Regions from separate parts of the Pantoea eucrina genome, predicted to be linked through region 1. Evidence: predicted binding sites of a transcription regulator. Region 1 holds the regulator's gene; the other holds the start of a gene.

Region 1 (4,446 bases):
GAGTAAGAGAATGAAAAAGGCCGGCACAGCGCCGGCCTTTTAATTTATTCCGCTTCTTTGTGTTTCTCAGCGGTTTCTTTGATCAGCGGCTGAAGTTCACCGCGCTGGAACATCTCAACGATGATGTCGCAGCCGCCGACCAGCTCCCCATCCACCCACAGCTGCGGGAAGGTTGGCCAGTTAGCGTATTTTGGCAGTTCAGCACGGATATCAGGATTCTGCAGGATATCAACATACGCGAAGCGTTCGCCACAGGCAGAGAGCGCCTGAACAGCCTGAGCTGAGAAGCCGCAGCTTGGCAGTTTTGGCGATCCTTTCATATACAGCAGGATCGGGTTTTCTGCGATCTGGCGCTGAATTTTTTCAACAGTACTCATTTTTGCCTTCCTTAATTCTTCACTTCGTGTTTGTTTATTGTAGCGACTTCATCCCGCGACTGAAATCGGGAATTTGCCTCGCTGCGGCATGAATCGCCATGTTTGTTAAGTTTGCCGCCACGGGCGTATGACGAAGTGTGTATTAATACACGATTAGCAATAAATATGCTGCGTTAACCGCCTGAAACCGCTCATTTTTGCTGCACAGCCCTTGTGTTGATGGATTTAATAAAAAAGACCTTACCTTTTGTAAAAAAAGTGGATTAGAATCAATCCGGCGCTGATCGCTGATCAGAATTTTCTAATATTGCCGCGGTCTGCTTCTGCAGCCTGCCGAACCTGTAACCGGACTATGCGTTTACTGATTACGCTTTTCATACTGGCTTTTGCTCAGCTGTTTTTTAACGTGGCCGCTGCTTCACCGCACAAGCCGGTTAACGCCAGCCTGCAGAAAGCGGAGAAAAAGAGTGCGCGCGACGATGAGCGCCGCAAACGACGTCCGGTTAAAACCTCGGCTAAAAAAACACGCGTCACGCCCGTACAAAAAGTTAAATCGAAAAAAAGCCTGCACGCAGAACCGCCTGCGACTTCCCGTACCGCCCGTAAAAAAGCGCCCGCCCTCTCCGCCAGCAAAAAATATGGTCATCAGCGTACCAGCCGGAAAATAGCAGCCGCGGAAGAGAGTACCGATGCGCTGACCGGTATCAGGCTCAGCAAATCCCACCGTCTGCGCTACCAGAAGGCGCGTGAAACCGCCATGACTAAACTTATGGGCCAGCTGGGCAAACCTTATCAGTGGGGTGGCACCTCTCCGCTTACCGGATTCGATTGCAGTGGCCTGGTCTGGTACGCCTACAAAGATCTGGTCCGTTTCAAACTGCCGCGCACGGCCAACGAAATGTATCATCTGCGCGATGCCGCTCCCATCAAGCGCGAAATGCTGGAGAAAGGGGATCTGGTGTTTTTCCGCATCAATAATCGCGGTACAGCCGATCATGTTGGCGTTTATCTGGGTAACGGCAAATTTATTCAGTCGCCGCGTACCGGCAAGGATATTCAGATCAGCGCGCTGGGTGAAGATTACTGGCAGAAGCACTATGTTGGCGCACGCCGCATGATGACACCTAAAACCATTCGTTAGCGGTTGCGCAACACGCCGCGCGCGTTTTGGCCTGAACACATACCGGCTGCCGTAATCTAAATATTTTCGCCTGACCTCAGGTAAAAATCTCGTTTTATGCCCCTCACCTTGCTAGAATCGCCGCCTTTCGTTGCGCAACACCTTTTGCGCACGCTGCTGTCATTATCTGTTACGGTTAATTACTCGCCTTAAATCAGCCATTTTTATGCTGAAACCGGGCAGAAAACCCTGCGCAGACGCAAACGTTTAACACTATACTTATCATAAAGTTGCGATAGGTTTAAGAGGTCCATTTTCATGGCAACAATTAAAGATGTGGCAAAACGCGCTGGCGTATCAACGACCACGGTTTCGCACGTCATCAATAAAACGCGCTTTGTCGCTGAAGAGACGCGTAATGCCGTGTGGGAGGCGATTAAAGCGCTGCACTACTCTCCCAGCGCCGTGGCGCGCAGCCTGAAGGTTAATCACACGAAAACATTGGGTCTGCTGGCGACATCCAGCGAAGCCCCCTACTTTGCTGAAATCATTGAAGCGATTGAAAACCACTGCTTCGCTCAGGGCTATACGCTGATTCTGGGCAATGCGCACAATGACCTGCAAAAACAGCGCGCCTATCTGTCGATGATGGCGCAAAAGCGGGTAGATGGCCTGCTGGTGATGTGCTCTGAGTATCCGGACGATCTGCTTCAGATGCTGGAAGAGAATCGCAATATTCCGATGGTGGTCATGGACTGGGGCGCTTCCCGCGGGGATTTTACCGATACCGTGCAGGATAACGCCTTTCAGGGCGGCTATCTGGCCGGCCGTTACCTGATCGAGCGGGGTCATCGCGATATTGGCGCTATTCCGGGCCAGCTGGAGCGCAATACCGGCGGCGGACGGCACGCCGGCTTCCTGCAGGCGATGCAGGAAGCGGGGATCGCGGTGCGTGCGGAGTGGATCGTACAGGGCGATTTTGAGCCGGAGTCGGGTTATCAGGCGATGCAGCAGATCCTGAGCCAGAAGCAGCGGCCTACCGCTGTGTTCTGCGGCGGCGATATTATGGCAATGGGCGCCATCTGCGCCGCCGATGAGATGGGCCTGCGCGTACCGCAGGATATTTCGGTGATCGGCTATGATAATGTGCGCAACGCCCGCTACTTTACGCCGGCGCTGACGACGGTGCATCAGCCCAAAGCTCAGCTGGGTGAGAAAGCGCTGGAGATGCTGCTGGACCGCATTACCAGTAAACGTGAAGAGCCGCAAACAATTGAAGTTCAGCCCAGTCTGATTGAGCGTCGCTCCGTCGGGGATGGTCCGTTTCGCGACTATCGCCGCTAAGCGTGGCGCTCGCTGAGCCACTCATGGTTTAGCGTCTCAGCATCCCCCAGGTATTCCAGCAGCCAGATCAGCGCTGGCGACGCCCGCTGCTCGGCCCAGCTGACGCAGCAGGGACTCTCCGGAAAGGGCTGCGGTAATATCAGCTCCACCAGCGCGCCGCTATCCAGTAGCGGCCGCGCCAGATGTCCCGGGATCATCCCCACGCACAGGCCAGCCTGCAGGCAGTCGATTCCGGTTTCCCACTCCGGCACCACCAGCCGGCGCTGATTATCCAGCGTCCAGGTCATACGGCGCGGCAGCGCGCGCGACGTATCTTCCAGCACCAGCGACGGCCAGGCGCGCATCGCCTCTTCGTCAGGATGCGCGCTCTGCGCCAGTGGATGATCCGGACTGACCACGCAGCGCCAGTTAAGGGCGCCCATATCCTGAAAAGCAAAGCGTCCGCCAACCGGGATCGCCTGCGTGGCGCCGATGGCTACGTCAACCCGGCCATCGGCCAGCGCATCCCATACGCCGTTAAACACTTCATAGCTGATGATCAGCTCCATATCGGGAAAGTGGCGATAGAAATCTTTCACCAGCTGGCGCGTGCGCTGCGGCTTGACGATACAATCAACGGCAATAGTGAGCTGGCCGCGCCAGCCGTTGGCCAGCTGCTGACACTGGCGTCGCGTTGCCAGCATTTTTTTGATAACAGAGCGGCCTTCTCGCACAAAATGCTCGCCGGCCGGCGTCAGGACCACCTCCCGATGCTGGCGTTCAAACAGCTCCACGGCAAGCCAGCTCTCCAGCTGCCTGATGGTATAGCTGATAGCAGAAGGCACGCGGTGCAGCTCCTGCGCTGCCGCGCTGAAACTGCCGGTGCGGGCGACGGCATCCGCTACCTCAAGTGCATATTCAGACCACATATTTTTGCCTTCAAAAAATTTAACAGCACTCTGCAAATATTAGCGTTTCACAAAGCTGACTGCACCCTTTTACACTCCTTCGCGTTTCCCTGCCGAATGAGAAAAATAGTGATGTCATCTAAAGGATTTCTGCCCTATCTGGCGCTGCTGAGCATGCTCGGCTTTCTCGCCACGGATATGTATCTGCCCGCATTCAGCGACATGCAGCGTGATTTTGCCACCGCTCCGGGTGTTATCAGCGCCAGCCTGAGCCTGTTTCTGGCGGGCTTTGCCTGTGCGCAGGTGGGCTGGGGACTTCTCTCTGACCGCATTGGCCGCAAACCGGTTTTACTGGCGGGCCTCTCAATCTTTGCCCTGAGCTGTCTGGCCATGCTATGGGCCGACAACGTCTGGCTGATGCTGGCGCTGCGCTTTATTCAGGCTGTGGGCGTCTGTGCCGCCGCCGTGAGCTGGCAGGCGCTGGTTATCGATCGCTACCCTAAAGCGCAGGCCAATAAAGTGTTTGCCACTATCATGCCGCTGGTGGCGCTCTCTCCTGCTCTGGCTCCGCTGCTGGGTGCCTGGCTGATGAGTCATTTTCACTGGCGCACTATTTTCCTGGTGCTGACGCTGATTACCCTGGTGCTGCTGGCAGGTACCCTCAGACTTCGCTCGCCGCGTATCTCTCAGGCGGCGCGCGGCGATCAGCCTGGCTGGC
Region 2 (4,446 bases), 1.0 Mb from region 1:
ACCTGACAGGATAATTCCGTTCGGGTTGAACGCACGGATTTGCTCTTCGGTGACATCCCACGCCCAGAGTTCGCAGTAGACGCCCAGCTCACGCACGCGGCGCGCAACCAGCTGCGTATACTGCGAACCAAAATCGAGGATCAGGATACGATGTTTATGAATATTTTCAGTCGTCATTGAGGCATTTCCAGTGGGATGGACTTAACAATAAAAGCGCCCGGCCAGAGCCGGGCGGGAAATCTTCAGGGATCAGGAACCCATGCGGTAGTTCGGTGACTCTTTGGTGATGGTCACATCGTGCACGTGACTCTCATTGATGCCGGCGCCGCTGATGCGAACAAACTCCGCTTTGGTGCGCAGGTCATCAATGGTCGGGCAGCCGGTCAGGCCCATGCAGGAGCGCAGGCCACCCATCTGCTGATGGACGATCTCTTTCAGGCGGCCTTTATAGGCAACGCGGCCTTCGATGCCTTCCGGCACCAGCTTATCTGCGGCGTTATCGGTCTGGAAGTAACGGTCAGAAGAGCCTTTGGACATAGCGCCGAGCGAGCCCATGCCGCGGTACGATTTGAATGCGCGCCCCTGATAGAGTTCGATCTCGCCCGGAGACTCTTCGGTGCCGGCCAGCATAGAGCCCACCATCACTGCGGCTGCGCCTGCGGCGATCGCTTTAGCGATATCGCCGGAGAAGCGGATACCGCCATCTGCCACGACCGGAATACCGGTGCCTTCCAGCGCCGCAACGGCGTCAGAAACAGCGGTGATCTGCGGTACGCCCACGCCGGTGACGATACGGGTGGTGCAGATAGAGCCAGGACCGATGCCCACTTTCACCGCGCTGACGCCCGCTTCCGCCAGTGCCAGGGCACCGGCGCCGGTGGCAACGTTGCCGCCAATAATTTCAAGGTCGGGGTATTTGGCGCGGGTTTCACGAATGCGCTGCAGTACGCCTTCAGAATGGCCGTGCGAAGAGTCAATCAGCAGCACGTCAACGCCGGCGGCAACCAGCGCATCCACGCGCTCTTCGTTACCGGCACCGGCACCTACCGCCGCGCCCACGCGCAGACGACCCTGCGCATCTTTACAGGCGTTGGGTTTACGTTCAGCTTTCTGGAAATCTTTTACGGTAATCATGCCCAGCAGGTGGAAGCTCTCATCCACCACCAGCGCTTTTTCAACGCGCTTTTCATGCATCTTCTGCAGCACCACTTCGCGCGCCTCACCCTCTTTTACCGTAACCAGACGCTCTTTCGGCGTCATGACTGCGGTAACCGGCAGCGTCAAATCGGTGACAAAGCGCACATCGCGACCGGTGATGATGCCTACCAGCTCGTTACCGGCGTTGACGACCGGATAGCCGGCGAAGCCGTTGCGATCGGTAAGCGCTTTCACTTCCGCAAGCGTTGTGGTTGGCAGCACGGTCTGCGGCTCTGTTACCACGCCGCTTTCATGCTTTTTCACCTTACGCACTTCATCAGCCTGACGCTCAATCGACATATTTTTATGGATAAAGCCGAGGCCGCCTTCCTGTGCCAGCGCGATCGCCAGGCCCGCTTCGGTCACGGTATCCATCGCAGCAGAGAGCATAGGAATGTTCAGACGGATGTTTTTGGTCAGTTGAGTGCTGAGGTCAGCGGTGTTGGGCAATACAGTGGAGTGAGCGGGAACGAGCAGGACGTCGTCAAATGTGAGGGCTTCTTTCGCGATTCTTAGCATTGCAATATCTCCACCTGGGGGCGTTGAAAACAGATAAAATATTGCCGCGGCATTATACAGGACGAAACCGATTGCCTCTACTGCTTTTTCAGAAAAAGTCTTGATCCTGCGCAGCAGCCCTGTAGTATCGATGAATTAACCCTCTGATTTAAAATTTGATCTTCATCACATGTCGCTACCTGCAACCGCCAATATTTTTACCGTCAGCCGCCTCAACACCACGGTGCGCACGCTGCTGGAAAATGAGATGGGCCTGGTGTGGCTCAGCGCTGAGATCTCCAATTTCACGCAGCCCGCGTCCGGCCACTGGTACTTCACGCTGAAAGATGATGGTGCCCAGGTGCGCTGTGCGATGTTCCGCAACAGCAACCGGCGCGTGACGTTCCGGCCGCAGCACGGGCAGCAGGTGCTGGTGCGGGCCAGCGTCACGCTGTATGAGCCGCGCGGCGACTATCAGTTAATCATTGAAAGCATGCATCCGGCGGGTGAAGGCCTGCTGCAGCAGCAGTTTGAGCAGCTGAAAGCGCAGCTCAGCGCAGAAGGGTTGTTCGATCAGCAGTTCAAACAGCCGCTGCCCGATCCGGCCCGTCAGGTCGGGGTGATCACCTCCGCAACCGGCGCCGCGCTGCATGATGTGCTGCGCGTGCTGCACCGCCGCGATCCCTCACTCCCGGTGGTTATCTACCCTACCGTGGTGCAGGGAGCCGATGCGCCCGCTGCCATCGTGCGCGCTATCGGGCTGGCCAACCAGCGCAATGAATGTGACGTGCTGATTGTCGGCCGCGGCGGCGGTTCGCTGGAAGATCTCTGGTGCTTCAACGATGAGCGCGTGGCGCGGGCGATTTTTGCCAGCCGCCTGCCGGTGGTCAGCGCCGTAGGGCATGAAACGGATGTCACCATCGCCGATTTTGTCGCCGACCTGCGCGCGCCCACGCCCTCTGCCGCCGCTGAGATTGTCAGCCGCAATCAGGTCGAGCTGCTGCGGCAGCTGCAGTCGCAGCAGCAGCGCATGGAGATGGCGATGGACTACTATCTCGCCGGGCAGCAGCGTTACCTCACGCAGCTTCAGCATCGCCTGCAGCAGCAGCATCCGCAGCTGCGCCTGGCACGGCAGCAGACCGCCCTGTTTCAGCTGCAGCGTCGCTTAGGCGCGGCCGCCGATCGGCAGCTGCGCAGCGCGCAGCGCCAGCAGGATCGGCTGCTGCAGCGGCTCAGTGCGCAGCAGCCACAGGGGCGCATCCTGCGCGCGCAGCAGCAGCTTGCGCACTGGCACTACCGTCTGCAGCAGAGCATGCAGCAGCAGCTGGGGCAGGATCGCCAGCGCTTTGGTACGCTGATGGCGCAGCTGGAAGGGGTCAGTCCGCTGGCGACGCTGGCGCGCGGCTTCAGCGTTACCACCGATGCGCAGGGCGAAGTTGTAAAACAGATCGCGCCGCTGCAGCCAGGCGACAGGCTGCGCACCCGGCTGGAAGATGGCTGGGTGGAGAGCGAAGTCACCGCCCTCACGCCGCTGAAACGCCGCCGTAAACCCCGCCAATCCTGACCAGCACGCAGGGAGATCCCCTCCCTGCCTGCACGTTTCCTGCTCTGCCTGACCCCGGTCTATACTCTTTGCATACCCATCACTCAGGGAGTCCGGCATGTCATACAGCGTAATTCCCCCCTATATCCTGCGTAACATCATCGACAACTGTGCAGGGCCGCAACAGGAGTCGGCGCGCCGCACGCTTACTCACGTTCAGCAGCTAATGGCGGAGCCGCACCGCGTCATCGCACCGGCGGATATCGCCCGGCCAGGTCAGGTGCTGCGCGCCATTTTTGATGCCAGAGAGAGTCAGACGCTGCCCGGCACGCTGATACGTCAGGAAGGTCAGCCTGGCAACGGCGACGTGGCTGCGGATGAAGCCTGGGACTATCTGGGCGTTACTTATGATTTTTTCTGGAACGTTTATCAGCGAAACTCGCTCGACAACAAAGGGCTGAAGCTGGACGGTACCGTGCACTACGGCCAGAATTATCAGAACGCTTTCTGGAACGGCCAGCAGATGGTCTTTGGCGACGGTGACGGCGAGATTTTTAATCGCTTCACCATCGCGATTGACGTGGTCGCCCATGAACTGACGCACGGCGTCACGGAAAGCGAAGCGGGACTGATCTACTTTCAGCAGGCGGGCGCGCTGAATGAGTCGATGTCTGATGTCTTTGGCTCACTGGTAAAACAGTATCAGCGGCAGCAGCGCGCGGAGGAAGCGGACTGGATCATCGGCGAAGGATTGCTGGCTAAAGGCATTAACGGCAGCGGTCTGCGCTCCATGTCAGCCCCCGGCACCGCCTATGATGACCCGCTGCTGGGTAAAGATCCGCAGCCGGCGGATATGGCGCACTATATCGAAACGCGTGATGACAACGGCGGCGTGCATCTCAACTCCGGTATTCCTAACCGCGCGTTTTATCTTGCGGCCACCGCGCTGGGCGGTTTTGCATGGGAACGCGCCGGTCAGGCGTGGTATGACACGCTGTGTGACAAAACCCTGCCGCAGGATGCTGATTTCAGCACCTTTGCCCGCTTTACCGTTGAGCATGCGGCAAAACGCTTTGATCGGCAGGTCGCGGAGCAGATCCAGGCCGCCTGGCAAGAGGTGGGTGTGAAGTGAACATAGAACTGACGGATGACGCGATCGTAGAGCTGGCGCGGGAGGGCGGCTTCGCCTTTATTCCCAAACTGCGTAA

What was found. Region 1 encodes PurR, which represses purine synthesis genes. Its sites were predicted from a motif close to CANGCAAACGTTTGCNTG; they were not measured.
Region 2: a site for PurR is predicted at 1,777-1,794, ahead of guaB (IMP dehydrogenase). Genes of this name have one in related genera too.

What each region holds. Positions count from the first base shown of each region.
Region 1 covers NZ_CP083448.1:1,462,311-1,466,756, reverse strand. Annotated here, with positions in the region: gene rnt (ribonuclease T) at 1-6, shown strand, start outside; gene LAC65_RS06905 (Grx4 family monothiol glutaredoxin) at 45-377, opposite strand; gene LAC65_RS06900 (C40 family peptidase) at 730-1,518, shown strand; gene purR (HTH-type transcriptional repressor PurR) at 1,816-2,841, shown strand; gene punR (DNA-binding transcriptional activator PunR) at 2,838-3,749, opposite strand; gene punC (purine nucleoside transporter PunC) at 3,858-4,446, shown strand, end outside.
Region 2 covers NZ_CP083448.1:2,476,725-2,481,170, forward strand. Annotated here, with positions in the region: gene guaA (glutamine-hydrolyzing GMP synthase) at 1-177, opposite strand, end outside; gene guaB (IMP dehydrogenase) at 250-1,716, opposite strand; gene xseA (exodeoxyribonuclease VII large subunit) at 1,886-3,259, shown strand; gene LAC65_RS11845 (M4 family metallopeptidase) at 3,357-4,370, shown strand; gene LAC65_RS11850 (protealysin inhibitor emfourin) at 4,367-4,446, shown strand, end outside.